DNA from 4 places in the Streptomyces sp. NPDC017940 genome. Region 2 is predicted to be linked to each of the others. Evidence: riboswitches for the same ligand, from Rfam matches in the RefSeq annotation. Region 2 holds a riboswitch; each other region holds the start of a gene.
The links. A riboswitch is a leader RNA that binds a small molecule or an ion and turns the genes downstream of it on or off. The one in region 2 is predicted to bind cyclic di-AMP.
Positions count from the first base shown of each region.

Region 1: it holds a riboswitch for cyclic di-AMP, as region 2 does, so the genes downstream of both, ACH4DX_RS13105 (NlpC/P60 family protein) here and ACH4DX_RS34675 (M23 family metallopeptidase) in region 2, are expected to answer to the same signal.
Region 3: it holds a riboswitch for cyclic di-AMP, as region 2 does, so the genes downstream of both, ACH4DX_RS31995 (M23 family metallopeptidase) here and ACH4DX_RS34675 (M23 family metallopeptidase) in region 2, are expected to answer to the same signal.
Region 4: it holds a riboswitch for cyclic di-AMP, as region 2 does, so the genes downstream of both, ACH4DX_RS23200 (transglycosylase family protein) here and ACH4DX_RS34675 (M23 family metallopeptidase) in region 2, are expected to answer to the same signal.

Region 1 covers NZ_JBIRHJ010000003.1:695,391-699,594, reverse strand. Annotated here, with positions in the region: gene ACH4DX_RS13110 (hypothetical protein) at 448-801, shown strand; gene ACH4DX_RS13105 (NlpC/P60 family protein) at 808-2,091, opposite strand; cyclic di-AMP (ydaO/yuaA leader) riboswitch at 2,099-2,256, opposite strand; gene ACH4DX_RS13100 (ATP-dependent DNA helicase) at 2,546-4,204, shown strand, end outside.
Region 2 covers NZ_JBIRHJ010000018.1:20,696-24,899, forward strand. Annotated here, with positions in the region: gene ACH4DX_RS34665 (PrsW family intramembrane metalloprotease) at 1-404, shown strand, start outside; gene ACH4DX_RS34670 (aldo/keto reductase) at 421-1,365, opposite strand; gene ACH4DX_RS34675 (M23 family metallopeptidase) at 1,451-2,551, opposite strand; cyclic di-AMP (ydaO/yuaA leader) riboswitch at 2,563-2,697, opposite strand; gene ACH4DX_RS34680 (PP2C family protein-serine/threonine phosphatase) at 2,929-4,023, opposite strand.
Region 3 covers NZ_JBIRHJ010000011.1:123,932-128,135, reverse strand. Annotated here, with positions in the region: gene ACH4DX_RS32000 (GntR family transcriptional regulator) at 365-1,048, opposite strand; gene ACH4DX_RS31995 (M23 family metallopeptidase) at 1,335-2,162, opposite strand; cyclic di-AMP (ydaO/yuaA leader) riboswitch at 2,176-2,334, opposite strand; gene ACH4DX_RS31990 (M16 family metallopeptidase) at 2,597-3,982, opposite strand; gene ACH4DX_RS31985 (M16 family metallopeptidase) at 3,979-4,204, opposite strand, start outside.
Region 4 covers NZ_JBIRHJ010000006.1:498,834-503,037, reverse strand. Annotated here, with positions in the region: gene eno (phosphopyruvate hydratase) at 1-389, opposite strand, end outside; gene ACH4DX_RS23200 (transglycosylase family protein) at 831-1,592, opposite strand; cyclic di-AMP (ydaO/yuaA leader) riboswitch at 1,597-1,786, opposite strand; gene ACH4DX_RS23195 (transglycosylase family protein) at 1,990-3,123, opposite strand; gene ACH4DX_RS23190 (cytochrome P450) at 3,273-4,204, opposite strand, start outside.

The DNA of each region.
Region 1 (4,204 bases), on a different contig from region 2:
CCGGCTGCCGTCCCTGGTCCGGACGACGGTGGGGGCCGGTCACCTGACAGAGGACGTTAAACTCACCGTCACCCCTTCGTGACCCGTTGTGCGCTAACGGCGGATGTGGCGCAAGGGATGAACGGATACGAGCGTTCCGTCCCGGCTTCGCCGACGGGTTCACCAAGTGCGTGACCGATGTGGTCCATGTGGCCCGCCTGTCCGGTGGGAGTGCTAACGCCCCCGGTGCACCAGGCGTCCGGGGTGCCCGCCGCGCCGTGCCCCGGGCGGTCGTGCCGCGTCCCGGGTGGCCAGGGTCGTGCCCCACGAGGGCGGAACCGTGCCCCGGGCGATGGGAGCCCTGCCCCGGGCGGTGGCAGTCCTGCCCCGGGCTGGGGGCCTGCCCCGCGCGGTCGGAGCCCTGCCCCGCGCGGCCGGATCCGCGCACCGGGAATTAGGCTCCGCCCCATGGACGTACTCATCCATCTCTTCGTCGGACTGCACATCATCGGCATCGCTGCGCTCCTGGGCGGCTTCCTCGCCCAGATGAAGGCGATGGGTGCGGGCACGGCCCGGTTCAGCCCCGCGATGCTGCACGGCGCATTGACCATGTTGATCACTGGCGTCGTTCTTGTCGGTCTGAATCAGGCCGACGACAACACGGTCAACAACGTCAAGATCGGCATCAAGCTGGCCCTGTTGATCGTGATTCTCGGCCTCGTGTACGTGAAGCGGGACGAGGACAAGGTGGACAAGGCGATGTTCGCCACCGTCGGGGCGCTGACGGTGGCGAACATCTTCATCGCCGTCCTGTGGACGTAGGGAGCTCTATGCCGGGCGCACCACGCTGTGGATCGGCATGTAGGAGATGGACTCGACCCGGACGTTCGCACCGGGCTTGGGGGCGTGGATCATCTTGCCGCCGCCGATGTAGATGCCGACGTGGCTGATGTCGTCGTAGAAGAAGACGAGGTCACCCCGCCGGGCGTTCGCCTTCGAGACGGTCGTGCCCGTCTTCACCTGGTCCCAGGTGGTGCGTGGCAGGGAGATGCCCGCGGTCTTCCAGGCGGCCTGGGTGAGGCCGGAGCAGTCGAAGGAGTCGGGGCCCGCGGCACCCCACACGTAGGGCTTGCCCATCTGCTGCTCGGCGAAGCCGATCACTTTCTCGGCCTTCGCCGCGTAGCTGCCTCCGGTGCTCCCCGAGCGCGAACCGGAACCCGCCCCCGAGCCCCCACCTGGACCGCTGCCCTGGTCGGAGCCGGAGCCGGAGCCGGAGCCGGAGCCCGAACCCGCACCGGACCCCTGGCCCTGGCCCTGTCCCTGTCCTTGCTCCTGCCCCTGCTCACGGTCCCGCGCGCTCCGCTCCGCGGCCTCCTCCGCCTTCCGCTCCCGCTCCGCCTCCGCCTGCTCGCGCGCGAGCTCCGCCGCCTCGCGCTCGGCGGCCTCCTTCTTCCGCTTCTCGATCGCGGCGAGGCGCGCCTTCTCCTCGGCGGTCAGCTTCGACAGGAGCGAGCGCGCCTCGGTGAGCTTGGTCTGGACGGTCTGCTTGCTCGTTCTGAGGGCGTCGCGCGAGTCCTGTAGCGTCCGCAGGCTCTTGGCGGCCTTCGCGCGCTGCTCGGTCGCCGAGACCTGCTGCGTCCGGTAGTCGTCGACGGCCTTCTTCTGACGGTTGGTGAGCCGGTCGGCGAGGTGGTTCTGGTCGAAGAAGCCCTTCGGGTCGTCGGCGAGCAGCATCGTGGCCGTCTCGGAGACGGCTCCGGTCCGGTACTGCGCGGCGGCGAAGGAGCCGAGCTCCTGACGGGCTTCGTTCAGACGGTCCGTGCGCCTGGCCACGTCGTCCAGGAGACGGTCGACCTTCTTGCGCTGCTTGTCGGTGCTCTCCTTGGCGGAGTTGTACCTCTGTGTGGCCACCCCGGCCTGGTGGTAGAGGTCGTCGACCTTCTTCTGCACCTCTTCTAGGCTTGGCTTCCCGGGCTCGGTGGGGGCGGACGGCGCGGCGTGCGCGCTCTGCGAGAGCAGGGCCACCGACGTCAGGGCGGCCGTGGTGATGCCGAGCGCGGGGGTCGTGCGGACGCGGGCCGGTCGGCTGCGCGGCTTGCGGTGCGACGCCAAGACTGGCGACTCCTTCCGTGGACCGCCTACCGGGTTAGCTGTCGGGTTCGGGCGGATGATCCGGAAGGCTGCCCTACGGTTCCGTACGGGGTACGGGACTGATTCACCCCAGAGATCGTGGTGGGTCCCCGGCTCCGAACGCGTCGGACTCGGCGGAGGCCGCGCGTACCCGGCGGGGATCGCCGGTGGGGGGACGTGCGGCCCGCGCAGCACGCTAGCCAACCGGTGAGGCGCGAGGGAAGGTTGATGTTCGATATGCCCGATACATTTCCGTGACCTCACGAGGAGTGCGGTGCCGCGGCGGCGGGCGCCGACCCGGGCGGTGGCGCAGCGTGACACCGCGGCTGCGTGGAGCCGCCCCCGCGCGGCCGCACCGCGCCGGTGTGGCCGGATCGGGGCGGCCTCGCGGAACCCGGGGCGGGTTGTCAGTGGGGCCGCCTAGACTCGGGAGGCGATGAGCAGCCTCTTTGACGACAGCTTCCTGGCGGACCTCAAGCCCTCGCAGGGCCACGAGGAGGAACCCCCGCCGCCGCCCGAGGACAGTGCTCCGGAGCCCATTCCGGACGACCTGTTCCACGGGAGGTTCGACGCGCCCGCACCCCGGGACGCGTACTACAGGGACGGCGCCCACCGCCCCGCGATCGACCCGGCGGCGCTGCTCGACGGCCTGAACGAGAACCAGCGCGCGGCCGTCGTGCACGCCGGAGCGCCCCTGCTCATCGTCGCCGGCGCCGGTTCCGGCAAGACGCGCGTGCTCACGCACCGCATCGCGTACCTCCTCGCGGAGCGCGGTGCCCACCCCGGCCAGATCCTCGCGATCACGTTCACGAACAAGGCCGCGGGCGAGATGAAGGAGCGCGTCGAACAGCTCGTCGGCCCGCGCGCGGGCGCCATGTGGGTGTCGACGTTCCACAGCGCGTGCGTGCGCATCCTCCGCCGCGAGTACAAGAAGCTGGGCTTCACGTCCTCGTTCTCGATCTACGACGCCGCGGACTCCAAGCGCCTCATGGCCCTGGTCTGCCGCGACCTGGACCTGGACCCGAAGAAGTTCCCGCCGAAGTCCTTCAGCGCCAAGATCTCGAACCTGAAGAACGAGCTCATCGACGAGGAGGACTTCGCCGCCCGGGCAGCCGACGGCTTCGAGAAGACCCTCGCCCAGGCGTACGCGATGTACCAGTCGAGGCTGCGCGAGGCCAACGCCCTCGACTTCGACGACCTGATCATGACCACGGTGCATCTGCTGCGCGCCTTCCCGGACGTCGCCGAGCACTACCGCCGCCGCTTCCGCCACGTGATGGTCGACGAGTACCAGGACACCAACCACGCGCAGTACGCCCTGGTGCGCGAGCTGGTCGGCCCCTCCGGAGAGGGCGACGAGCCGGGCGAGCTGTGCGTCGTCGGTGACGCCGACCAGTCCATCTACGCCTTCCGCGGCGCCACCATCCGCAACATCCTCCAGTTCGAGGAGGACTACCCGAACGCGACCACGATTCTCCTCGAGCAGAACTACCGCTCCACCCAGACGATCCTGACCGCCGCCAACGCGGTCATCGAGCGCAACGAGAGCCGTCGCCCCAAGAACCTGTGGACCAACGCGGGCGCCGGCGCACGCATCACCGGGTACGTCGCCGACACCGAGCACGACGAGGCCCAGTTCGTCGCCGACGAGATCGACCGCCTGACCGACGCCGGTGACGCCAAGGCCGGCGACGTGGCGATCTTCTATCGCACGAACGCCCAGTCCCGTGTCTTCGAAGAGATCTTCATCCGCGTCGGCCTGCCCTACAAGGTCGTCGGCGGGGTCCGCTTCTACGAGCGCAAGGAAGTCCGCGACGTCCTCGCGTATCTACGGGTCCTCGCCAACCCCGAGGACGCCGTGCCGCTGCGCCGCATCCTGAACGTGCCCAAGCGCGGCATCGGGGACCGCGCCGAAGCGATGATCGACGCGCTCGCGCAGCGCGAGAAGATCTCCTTCCCGCAGGCGCTGCGCCGCGTCGACGAGGCGTACGGCATGGCGGCCCGCTCGGCGAACGCCGTGAAGCGCTTCAACACGCTCATGGAGGAGCTGCGCACGATCGTCGAGTCCGGCGCGGGCCCCGCCGTCGTCCTGGAG
Region 2 (4,204 bases):
TGCGCGCGCGGACCCTCGCCCGCGACCACGCCGCGTACCACCTGGGCAGAGCCGCGGGCCGTGCCGTCGTCGACTACGAGACGTACGCGACCTCCCTCGCCCTGCTGCGGCACCGGGCCCACCGCGGCCGGGCCGGCGCCGACTTCGTCGTACGGGAGCGGGAGCTGCTCGACGCCCTGTGGGAGCGGCGCGAGGTGGCGCGCCCCGCGCTGGCGTACGCGGCCCGGGCGACGGCGCCCGTCGTGCTGCCGCTCCCGTACGCCGCGTACGGTCCCTTCCCCACCGCGTACGGGGTGCCCCGTACCGCGTACGGAACGCCGCACGCGCCGTACGGGCAGCCCCACGCCGGGCACGGGTCCCCGGCGGGCCCCGTCCACCCCTCGTCCAACCCCTACCGGACCTGAGGCCCGGCCGTCGCGGTCATGCCGACGCGGCGGTCAGACGGGACAGTTCGTCCCGCGTCAGCTCCAGGTCGGCCACCGCGAGCAGCGCGGGAAGCTGTTCCACGGAGCGGGCGGAGGCGAGCGGCGCGGCCACCGTCGGCTGGGCGGCGAGCCAGGCGAGGGCCACCGTGGCGTGCTCGGCGCCGCGGTCCGCGGCTATCTCGTCGAGGGCGGCGAGGACGCGCTGCCCGCGCTCGGTCTCCAGGTGCTGCGCCGCTCCCCCGGCCCGTGCGCTGTCGACCTGGGTGCCCTTGCGGTACTTGCCGGTCAGGAAGCCCGCGGCGAGCGCGTAGTAGGGCACGGCCGCGAGGCCCGCGCGGGACGCGACATCCTGGAGGGGGCCCTCGTAGGTGTCGCGCGAGACGAGGTTGTAGTGCGGCTGGAGGGCCACGTACCGCACGAGGCCCTCGCGGTCGGAGAAGTCCAGGGACTCCTGGAGGCGTTCGGCGGTGATGTTGGAGGCCGCGACGGCCCGCACCTTGCCGGACCGCACCAGGTCGTCGAGGGCGGTCAGGAACTCCTCGACGGGCACGGACGGGTCGTCGTAGTGCGTGTAGTACAGGTCGATGTAGTCGGTGCCGAGGCGGCGCAGCGACTCCTCAGCGGCGGACTTGATGGTGCTCGCCGAGAGGCCCTTGTAGTCGGGGTGGCCGCCGACCTTGGTGGCGATCAGCACGTCGGAGCGGTTGCCGCGCGCGGCGAGCCACCGGCCGATGACGGTCTCGGACACGCCGCCCTCGTTGCCGGGCGCCCACACCGAGTACACGTCGGCGGTGTCCACGAAGTTGCCGCCCGCCGCGGTGTAGGCGTCGAGGACCGCGAAGGACTGCTGCTCGTCTGCGGTCCAGCCGAAGACGTTGCCGCCGAGGGCGAGCGGGAAGACTTCGAGGTCGGAGGAGCCCAGGGGGCGAAGAATGGTCATGGGGAGATCAACACGCACACGGAGGCGGTAATTCCGGCGGCCCTGGCGTCGGGGGGTTGTCGCCAGGGCCGCCGAAGCCCGGGTGTTACGGGTTGAGGCCCTTGCCCTGGAGCCAGCCGAGCGGGTCGACGTTGGCGCCGCCGCTGGTGTGGACCTCCAGGTGGAGGTGCGGGCCGGTGACGTTGCCGGTGGCGCCGACGCGGCCGATGACGTCGCCGGTGGTGACCTTCTGGCCGGCGCCGACGCTCAGCGAGGACTGGTGGCAGTACCAGATCTCGGTGCCGTCGTCGAGTTCGAGGATGGTGCGGTAGCCGTACGCGCCCGCCCAGCCCGCTTCCTTGACGGTGCCTGAATGCACGGCCTTGAGCGGGGTACCCGTAGGGGCAGCGAAGTCGAGACCGGTGTGCTGACCGGAGGACCACATGGAGCCGGAGACACCGAAGTGCGAGGTGAGGGTGTACGAGGAGGTGGGCAGTGAATAGCTCTTGGCGAGCTTGGCGAGGCGCTCCGCCTCGGCCTTCTTGCGCGCGGCCTCTTCCTTCTTCCGCTTCTCCTCGGCCGCCTTGGCCTTGGCTTCGGCCTGCGCCTTCGACTGCTGGGCCTTGGCCTGCTCGGCGGCCTTGCGCACGGCCGCGTCCTCGGCCGCCTTGCGCACGGCGTCGTCCGCCTGGCTCTGCTGGTTCTCGGCCTGCTGCATGATGCGGGCCCGCAGTGCCTCACCGGCGCCGGTGGTGCCCTGCTCGGCGTCGGCGGCGCTCACGCCCGCGGAGCTGAGGGGCGCGGCGGCCGCGACGGTGACGGTGTCCTCGGGCGCGTCGTCCGACAGCAGGGCGCCCACGCCCGGCAGGGACCCGGCGTCGGGCAGCGAGTCCGTGACCGCCGACATGTCCGGCAGGGCTATGGAGACGGGCGGCTTGCCGCCCTGCGCGGTGGCTATGCCGCCCGCGCCGACGGCCGCGATGACGCCGACGCCGAGGACGGTGGAGCTGCGGGCGAGGCCGCCGCCGCCCTTCTTGTGGATCCGGTGCCGGCCGCGCACGGGGCGGACGGACTCGGCGGTGGGGTTCCACTCCTCCCACGGCTCCTGCGGGGCGTACCCGCCGAATCCGGTCGGGGCTTCGGGCCCTTCGACGGATTCGCCGTTCGGTACATAGAGCGCTTCGGGGGCAGGCCGGTTGGACGCCACTGGGGCGCACTCCTTTCCTTCCTTTCGCCTACCGGGTTAGCTGACGGGTTCGGAGCAGGAAGGTCTCCTACGGGCACGGATCATGCCCGATTCACCCCAATGTGGTGGTTCCCCGGCTCCCTTGCGGGATTAGGCGTGTGCGCACGGAGCCGACTTGAGTGTCGACTGGGACGACCGCGCTGCGTTATCGAACGTTAATAGACAGCGGGTCGGTATTCCAAGCTGTTCCGGCTGATCGTTAAACGCTTACGCCACGAACACAAGGGACATCTGCGGTGTGAGTGGGGCGAGTTGAACGGTGGTCATGACCCAGCGCAGCGATACGGCCCCCGCGGATCGGCTGATGCCGCGTCAGCCGTTGTGCGGAGGGACGCCGTTCAGTCACCGGCTGTGACGGGTCGTCGTACGGCGAGCAGGGCCATGTCGTCCGTGGCGCCGTCCACGGTGTGGGCGCGGACGTCGTCCACGAGGGCGGCCAGGAGCGCGTCGGGGCCGCCGGGGCCGGGGAAGACGCGGCCGCCGAGCCGTACGGCGGGGTCGAAGAACTCCCCCTCCGCGTTCCTGGCCTCCGAGAGCCCGTCGGTGTAGAGCAGCAGTGTGGCACCGGGCGGGAACTCGACGCGGTCGGCGCGGTCCGGCCAGGTGCCGAGGTCCCCCATGCCGAGCGGCAGCGCGGGCTCGGCCGGCGTGAGCACGCACAGCCGCCCGTCGCCGCGCAGGACCAAGGGCTCCGGGTGCCCCCGGTTGATGATCCGTACGATCCCCTCGCCGCCCCTCGGGACCTCCGCGAGCACGGCCGTGGTGAACCCCTCGAAGGCGTCGAGGCCGTCCCGCCGCATGCCCTCCCTGGCGAGTGCCCGCTCCAGGCGCTGCGCCACCGCCTCCAGGGTCGACTCCTGCTCGGCGGCCTCCCGGAAGGCACCGATCACCACGGCGACGGCGGCCACCGCGCCCATGCCCTTGCCGCGTACGTCACCGACGATGACGCGTACGCCGTGCGGGGTGTCCTGCACGGCGTACAGGTCACCGCCGATGAAGGCGTCGGCCTGCGCGGCCTCGTAGCGCGCGGCGATGTCGAGGCCGCCGATGCGGGGGTCGGGCTGCGGGAGCACCGCGCGCTGGGCCGTCTCGGCGATGGAGCGTGCGGAGGCGAGGCGGGCGTCGCCGCGGCGTACGACGCGGTTGATGACGACGGCCAGGACGCCGACGGTCAGCATGGTCAGGAACTCGGTGACCACCTCGACGTCGGCGCTCGCGCCGTCGCCGCGCAGGCGCAGGCCGATCACGGCCGCGCAGGACATCGCGGCGACCGCCACGGTGGTGCGCAGCCGGAAGAACGGGGCGGTGATCAGGGGGGCGGCGGCGAACAGCGGGGACGCGGTGAACTCGGGCGGGGTGAGCGCGTCGAAGCAGATGCCGACGACGAGGAGCAGCGGGGGCAGCGCCCTGACGAGGGCGCGCTCCCGGGGCACGTTCCGCGCTCCCCCGGGACCGCGCCCCGCACCCGAGCCCCGCACACCACGGGCCCCACGCCCGGCACTGGAGCCACGCCCGGCGCCGGAGCCACGCCCAGCACCGGAGCCATGCCCAACACCCGAGCCACGCCCAGCACCAGAGCCGCCCCCGGCCCTCGTACCCCGCACACCACCGGCC
Region 3 (4,204 bases), on a different contig from region 2:
GTGCAATGCGGTGGAGCCGCGCGGGCCTGTCGGGCCTGCGCGGCTCCACCGCTTTTTTCGCTGTACGTACGTCCGTGTGGGTGGGTGGGCGGTCCGGGATCACGAATGCCCGGGACGAAAAGCGCACCGTACCGAACGGACGCGTCCGGGAGGGGATTCCTAACTCGCGAACGCGCGACCTCGCGAGTTCGTGATCGGCGCGAGTTCGTGATCGCCGCGACCTCGTGAACGCGCGAACTCGCGACCTCGTGAACGCACGACCTCGTAAATGCGCGATCTCGCGATCTCGTGAACGCGCGGACCGGAAATGGGCAGCCCGAATTCCCGCGGCCGGAATTGCTTCCCTTTTTATACGGCGCCGCCGTTAATTCCGCGCGCTCACCGTGTTCACGGGATGTTGCGAACCCCTCACGCGCCCCGCGCGGGCACCCCGCCCTGGCCGGTGCGCGGCCACGGACCGCTCGACGTGCAGTGCGGCCAGAGCGCGGGCCCGCTCCCCGTCCCCGCGGGCCACGGCGTCGACGACCGCGGCCCGCTCGGCCCACGTCTCCGTGGGCGCGGCCTGCGGCTCGGCCACGTACATCCAGGCGATCTTGTGCCGCAGCTGGGTCAGCAGAGTGATGAGGCCGGGGCTCCCGGAGGCCTTGGCGAGCGTCTCGTGGAACCAGCCGTCGAGTGAGCGCAGCTCCTCGCCGCCGCGCCGGGACCGCTCCTGGCCGAGCCGGACGAGGCCCCGCAGGACCTTCAGGTGCGCGTCGGTGCGCCGCTGTGCCGCGCGGGCGGCGGCGAGGGGCTCCAGGAGGGCGCGGATCTCCAGGATGTCGGCCGCGTCCTGCTCGGTGGGCTCGGCGACGCAGGCGCCCGCGTGCCTGCGGGTGACGACGAAGCCCTCGGCCTCCAGGGTGCGCAGGGCCTCGCGCACGGGGACGCGTGAGACTCCGTAGCGGCGGGCGAGCAGGTCTTCGGTGAGGCGCGTGCCGCGTTCGTAGACACCGGAGACGATGTCGCCCCGGATGGCCGTGCACACCGATTGCGCGGGAATGCGCATGACGGACCTCCGCTTTGATGCCCGCGAAACGCGTGGCCGGCGCTGCGGCCGGCGCACGGACCGACGCATCGAACAGCGCTCTTTCAACGATTCCGCGAACCCTGCTGATATGGACCCCTGCCGACATGGATCAGCTGTCGACCCGAACTCTATTGCAGCTGGCCCGGTTTTCCGACGACAGGCGTAATCCATGGATATCTTTTGGCCAACGGGCGCGGGCACCGGGGGAGTTTCCGGTACGCGGAAAGCCCCGGCTCGGGTGAGCCGGGGCTTTCGCGTGGGGTCCTCAGACGTTGACGCCGTGCGAGCGCAGGTAGGCGACGGGGTCGATGTCGGAGCCGTAGTCCGCGCCGGTGCGGGCCTCGAAGTGCAGGTGCGGGCCGCTGGAGTTGCCGGTCGAGCCGGAGAGGCCGATCTGCTGGCCGGGGGTGACCGCCTGGCCGACCGTGACGCTCAGGGACGACATGTGGCCGTACTGCGTGTACGTGCCGTCGTGGTGGCGGATCACGACGTTGTTGCCGTACGCCCCGCCCCAGCCGGCCTCGACGACGGTGCCCGCAGCGACCGCCTGGACCTGCGTGCCGGACGCGGCGTGGAAGTCGACGCCGGTGTGGCTGCCGGAGGACCACATGGCGCCTCCGGTCTTGTAGCCGGTGGAGACATAGCTGCCGGCGATCGGCGAGACGTACGAGCCGAGGCGCTTGCGCTCGGCCTCACGGGCGGCGCGCTCCTTGGCCTCGCGCTCCTCCTTGGCCTTGGCCTTCGCGGCGGCCTCGGCCTTGCGCTTGGCCTCGGCGGCCTTGCGCTTGGCCTCCTCGGCCTTGGCCTTGGCCTCGGCTTCGGCCTTCTCCATGGCGGCGGCCTCGTCGGCGGCCTGCTTCTGGGCGGCGGCCTGGGCGTCGATCTCACCGGCCAGGGAGTCGCCGACGGAGATGGACTGGGTGAGGCCGGCGTGCGCGTAGTCGGCGGAGGCCCCTTCGGCGGCGAACGCCGGGGCGGCCAGACCCGAGATGACCCCGGTGGTGGTGAGCGCGGCAACACCCGCGGCACCGGCGGTCGTACGCGTGATACGGCTGGGACGGCGGTGCTTGCCGGTCGGGCGGATGAACGCCATGAAGCGGCTGATCCTTTCCTTCCTTCTCGCCTACCGGGTTAGCTGACGGGTTCGGAGCAGGAAGGTCTCCTACGGGCTCCTCGCCTCGCGGCAAGGGGTCCGATTCACCCCAGGGACGTGGGTCCCCGGCTCCCCTGGCTCGCGCCGTACGGGGACTCGGCGATGACTGTCCGGTGCCGCGGGCGCGGCGTGGTGCCTGACGGACAGCCGGACTGACGCTAAACGTCTCTTCTTTCAAAGAACAAACGGATCAGCACTTTTGTAGCGCACGCCACAGGGCAGACGAACAACCTCCCCATCAATACGGACATATGGCTGCATGCAGGGACCCCAGCGACATCTTGCGTCACTGGGGTCCCTGTTCTCGTGTCATGGTTTGCCGCCCTATGGCGGTGACTATCCGCCTCTGGACCTGTGCCTCCGGGGCGGCGGAATCAGCCGGTGACCACGCTCACTTCGCCGATGCCGAGCGCCTTCACGGGCCCCTCGATCTGCGCGGCGTCCCCCACGAGGACCGTCACGAGGCGGTCGTCGGGGAAGGCGTTCACCACGGCCGCGGTGGCCTCCACCGTGCCCGTCTGCGCCAACTGGCGGTACAGGCGCGCCTGGAAGTCGTCCGGCAGGTTCTGCTCCACCTGGTCGGCGAGGGTGGCGGCGACGGCGGCAGCGGTCTCGTACTTCAGCGGGGCGACCCCGACGAGGTTCTGCACGGCGACGTCCCGCTCGGGGTCGGTGAGCCCCTCCGCTGCCAGCGTGCGCAGGACCTTCCACAGGTCCGTGAGGGCCGGGCCCGTGTTCGGGGTGTCCACGGAGCCGCTGATGGCGAGCATCGCGGCGCCGGTGCCGTCCGGCGCCGAACGCAGCACCTGGCTGAAGGCGCGCACTCCGTAGGTGTAGCCCTTCTCCTCGCGCAGGACGCGGTCGAGGCGCGAGGTGAGCGTGCCGCCGAGGCAGTACGTCCCGAGGACCTGCGCGGCCCACACGCGGTCGTGCCGGTCCGGGCCGACGCGGCCGATGAGCAGCTGCGTCTGCACGGCGCCGGGGCGGTCCACGATGACGACGCGGCCCCGGTCGTCCGCGGTCACCGCGGGCACGGGGCGCGGCTCGGCCGCTCCCCCGGTCCAGGCGCCGAGCGTGTCCGCGAGGACGGCGTCCAGATCGATGCCGGTGAGGTCACCGACCACCACGGCGGTGGCAGCGGCGGGGCGGATGTGCTTCTCGTAGAAGGCGCGCACGGCCGCGGAGTCGATGGCCGTGACCGTCTCCTCCGTGCCCTGGCGCGGACGGGACATCCGCGAGGAGGCCGGGAAGAGCTGCCGGGAGAGTTCCTTGGCGGCGCGGCGTGCCGGGTTGGCGCTCTCGTGCGGGATCTCGTCCAGGCGGTTGCGCACCAGGCGCTCGATCTCGCTGTCCGCGAACGCGGGCGCGCGCAGGGCGTCGGCGAGCAGGCCGAGCGCCTTGGGCAGGCGGGAGACGGGCACCTCGAGGGAGACGCGGACGCCCGCGTGGTCGGCGTGCGCGTCGAGCGTGGCGCCGCAGCGGTCGAGCTCGGCGGCGAACTCCTCCGCTGAGTGCTTGTCGGTGCCCTCGTTGAAGGCCCGCGCCATGATCGTGGCGACGCCGTCCAGGCCCTGCGGTTCGGCGTCCAGGGGTGCGTCGAGGTGGACCTCCACGGCGACGAGCTGCTGCCCGGGGCGGTCGCAGCGCAGCACCGTGAGGCCGTTGGCGAGCGCGCCGCGCTCGGGGGCGGGGAACGCCCAGGGCTTGGCGGTGCCCGCCTGGGGCTGCGGGTGGAACTCCATCGTTGCGGCCTCGGTCACTTCGCCGCCTCCTCGCTGGCTTCGTGGTCGGCGTCTTCGGGGGTGACGGGCTCGTACACGAGCACCGCGCGGTTGTCCGGGCGCAGCCGGGCCTCGGCGATCTCCCGGACCTCCTCGGCGGTGATGTCGAGGACGCGCCGCACCGCGGTGAGGGCGAGCTGGGGGTCTCCGAAGAGGACGGCGAACCGGCACAGTTCGTCCGCGCGTCCCGCGACCGTGCCG
Region 4 (4,204 bases), on a different contig from region 2:
AGGTCGGAGGCCTCGGACGCGGCGTGCGCGACGGCGAGGGAGACGCCGAGGATGGCGTTCGCGCCGAGCGAGCCCTTGTTGTCGGTGGCGTCGAGGTCGAACATCGCCTGGTCGATCAGGCGCTGCTCGGTGGCGTCGTAGCCGACGAGCTCCGGGCCGATCTGCTCGATGACGGCGAGAACGGCCTTCTCGACGCCCTTGCCGCCGTAGCGGTTGGCGTCTCCGTCACGCAGTTCGATGGCCTCGAAGGCGCCGGTGGAGGCGCCGGACGGAACCGCGGCGCGGCCGGTGGACCCGTCGTCGAGGCCGACCTCGACCTCGACCGTGGGGTTGCCTCGGGAGTCCAGGATTTCCCGGGCTACGACGACGTCGATGGACGGCACGAGCATCTCCTTCTGGGATGTGACGCTGGGGGCGCGCGGCGTGCACCACTGTGGGCGCGGGCTTGCGCATGGCTTGCATGGTCTTCATCGGCCCTGCGTCTCCTGAGCCTAACGGGCCTGGGGGCTTCGGCCAGCCGACCGCCCGGCCCGTGGGACGGCCGACGGCCCATTTCCCAGGTAATCAGGGCGGAAGCCAGGCCCCTACTGGCCAGTAGCTTCGCCTAAGGCGTAGCTCGGGGCTCCGGGTGGGCCGGCCCAGGGCTCCGCGAGGACCAGCCGGGGGCTTCCGTCAGGACCGGCCGTGCGGCCCCCGGCGGTGCCCGCGCAGCACCTCGCCCCGGTGCGTACGGGGGATACGCGCACCGGGGCGAGGGAGACCGTGGGGACGGAAGCGCTCCGTGGGACCGGAGCGAGGCGCCCTGGCCCGACAGGGCCGGGGAGCCCGGGTCAGCTGAGGTGCAGCTGCTGGCCGGGGTAGATGAAGTCGGCGTCGTCGATGATGTCGCCGTTCAGCTTGTAGACCTTCTGCCAGCCGCCCTTGACCTCGCGCGCGTCGGCGATCTTGGAGAGCGTGTCGCCCTTCTTGACCTTGTACTCGCCGTCGCCCTTCTTCACGACCTTGCCGGTCGGGGTCTCGACGGTCTTCTTCGACTCGGTCCGCGGGGCGGCCTGCGGGGCGCTCTGCGGCTTCGGCTGCGCCTGCTGCTGGGGCTGCGCCTGCTGACGCGGCTGCTGCTGGGGCTTGACCTGCTGCTGCGGCTTGGCCTGCTGGGTCTGGTGCTGCGGCTGCGACTGCTCGCCACCGCCGCCGTTGCCGCCACCGCCGCCGTTGTACGAGGCGCCGGTCAGGCCCACGCCGCAGCTCGGCCAGGCACCCTTGCCCTGGCCCGCGAGGACCTTCTCGCCGATCGCGATCTGCTGGGACTTGGAGGCCTTGTCGGCCGTGGAGGCGTACTGCGTGCCGCCGTACGCGGCCCAGGTGGAGGCCGAGAACTGCAAGCCGCCGTAATAGCCGTTGCCGGTGTTGATGGACCAGTTGCCGCCGGCCTCGCACTGCGCGACGCGGTCCCACTGGTCGGCCGTGGCGGCGCTCGCGGTGCCCGTGGCCATCAGCGGGGCGGCGACAGCGGCGCCGGTGACACCGACGACGGTGGCGGCGCGAGTGGCCTTGGACGGACGGCGGTGCTTGCCCTTGCTGGAAAACAGCATGGATGGATCCCCTCACCGACGCCTGCGAGGTGAGCTGTCGGGTTCGGGCGGGTGAGTGCCCGGTCGCACCACGTGCGTGCGACTTCACCCCTAGCCGTTCCTGTCCGTCCCGCGGCGCTTGCTGCTCGCTGCGGTGCGGACGGGCCCGGCGCTTACCTTGGGTCCCCCGCTCCTGCCTTCGGCGCACGAAGCGACGACTGTTCCCGTCCGGCCGTTGGCAGGATTCGGCGTACCGACCGGCGGGGCCCGCTGTGGCGAGCGATCACGACCGTAGACGGGCAAACCGCGGAATTTCAAAGACGATCAGGGCTTCTGAGACCCATCTCTCACTTGCGCCTCACCACCTTTAAACCGGACATTCATCGCGAACTGCCCGTCAGTTCCGGGCGTGTCGCGGCTACTTCCGGTCCGCCTCCGCGGCCTGCTTCTCCTTCAGGTCAAGCTGCTGACCGGGGAGGATGAGGTCCGGGTCGGCGCCGACGGTCTTCTTGTTCTCCGCGTAGAGGGAGGACCAGCCGCCGTCAAGGTCGTGCCGGTCCGCGATGCGCGAGAGGTTGTCGCCGGAGCGGACCGTGTAGGTGTCGGCGGGGCCGGGTGAACCGCGTTCTGCCCCACGGGAGGCGTGCCGCCCCGCGGAGCCCGCGCCGGACTCGCCGTCCGCGGCCTCGTCCGCGCTCGAACCGCGGTGGCGTCCCGAGGTGCCCTCGGCGGACTCGGAGGACTCAGGGGAATCAGAGGGCTCGGAGGGCTCCTCGGAGCCTTCGGAGCCCGAAGGGGCGCTCTCGGCGCCGGAGTCGCCGCCGGAGCCCGGCGAAGTGGTGTCGCGGCCCGCGGACTTGCCGTCCCGGCCGGTCTCCCGTCCGCCCTCGTCGCCCTTCCCGCCCTCTTCGTCCTTCTCCCTCGCACCGCTCGGCCCCGACGTGCCGGCTTCGCCGGTCGTGTCACCGCCGCCCTTGCGGTGCTTGCCGGTTCTCCCGTCCCGGGCGTCATCGCCGCTCCTGCCGTCGGCGTGATCCCTGTCTCCCGGACCGGTGGAGTCGTCGGAGCGTGTGGAGCCGGAGGAGTCCTTCGCGCCCCGGTCCTCCTCGTCCCCGCGGGAGGAGTCGGCGGACCTGCCCGGCGCCACCGGCAGGCCCGGGTCGACGTCGGCGGCCGCATCGTCCTTGCTGAGGCCCGCGGCCGGGCCGCAGTTCGGCCAGGCGGCGGGGCCCTGGTCGGCCAGGACCTCGTCGGCGACGGCTATCTGCTGGGAGCGGCTCGCCTCGTCGGCGCTCGGCGCGTAGGCGAGGCCGCCGTAGTTCTCCCAGGTCTCCTGCGTCATCTGCAATCCGCCGTAGTACCCGTCGCCCTTGGCGCTCCAGGCGCTGCCGCTCTCGCACTCCGCGACCTTGTCCCACGTCGCGGCCTCCGCGGCGTTCGCGCCCGTGGCGCCGAGCAGCGGGATCGCGATGGCGGATCCGGTGACGCCGGCCGCGACGACGATCGCCGGGGCTTGGCGGGGGCGGCGGTGACGGCCTTGACCGGAGAGCATGCACATGCCTTTCGCGTGACGACAGGGGCGGCCGCGACACATGGTGCGCTGGGGTGCCGAGCCGTCGTGAAAGTAGCCGCAGTCGAACGTCAGTCACAAGTCGATGCAGCGCAGATCACGCGAAAGTCACAGTTTTGACCGGCCGTCAGTCAGCTGCCGGGAAGGCCCCCGGCCCCGGGCGGTGTGAACCGTACCGGAAGAGTCCGCAGGCCACGCATGATGAGCCCGCCGCGCCACCGCAACTCCTCGGGCTCGACGCCGAGTTGGAGGTCCGGCAGCCTGCGCAGCAGAGTCGCCACGGCCGTCTGCCCCTCCAGGCGGGCGAGGGGGGCGCCGAGGCAGTAGTGGATGCCGTGGCCGTATCCGAGGTGCTGATTGTCGCGCCGGGACAGATCGAGGAGGTCGGGCTCCGCGAATCGGGCGGGGTCGCGGTCCGCGGCGGCGAGGACGACGAGGACCGGGTCGCCCACGGCGATGTCCTGGCCGCCGACGCGCAGCGGCTCGGTGGCGAAGCGCCAGGTGGCCAGTTCGACGGGCCCGTCGAAGCGGAGCAGTTCCTCGATGCCCGTCTCCAGGAGGGCGCTCTCCCCGGCGGCCAGGGACCGTTGCAGCCGGGCCCGCTGCTCGGGGTGGGTGAGCAGCGCGAGGATGCCGTTGCCGATGAGGTTCACGGTCGTCTCGAACCCGGCGAACAGCAGGATGAAGGCCATGGCGGCGGCCTCGTTCTCGGTGAGGTGCTCGCCGTGGTCGGAGGCGCGGATCAGGCCGGAGATCAGGTCGTCCCCGGGCTCTGCCCGCTTGCGGTGGATGAGCTCGGCGAGGTAGCCGCGCATCTTCTTCACCGAGCGCGCGACGCCGCCCCGCGGCCCTCCCCCGTGCCGGATCATCATGCCCGCCCAGTCCCGGAAGTCGTCCTGGTCCTCCCGGGGTACGCCGAGCAGGTCGCAGATGGCGTAGATGGGGAGCGGGAAGGCGAACTCGTGGATGAGGTCGGCCGCGCCGCGCTCCGCGCCGTGCTTGTCGAGGAACGTGTCGATGAGCTGGTCCGTCAGCTCCTGCACGCGCGGCGCGAACGCGGCCA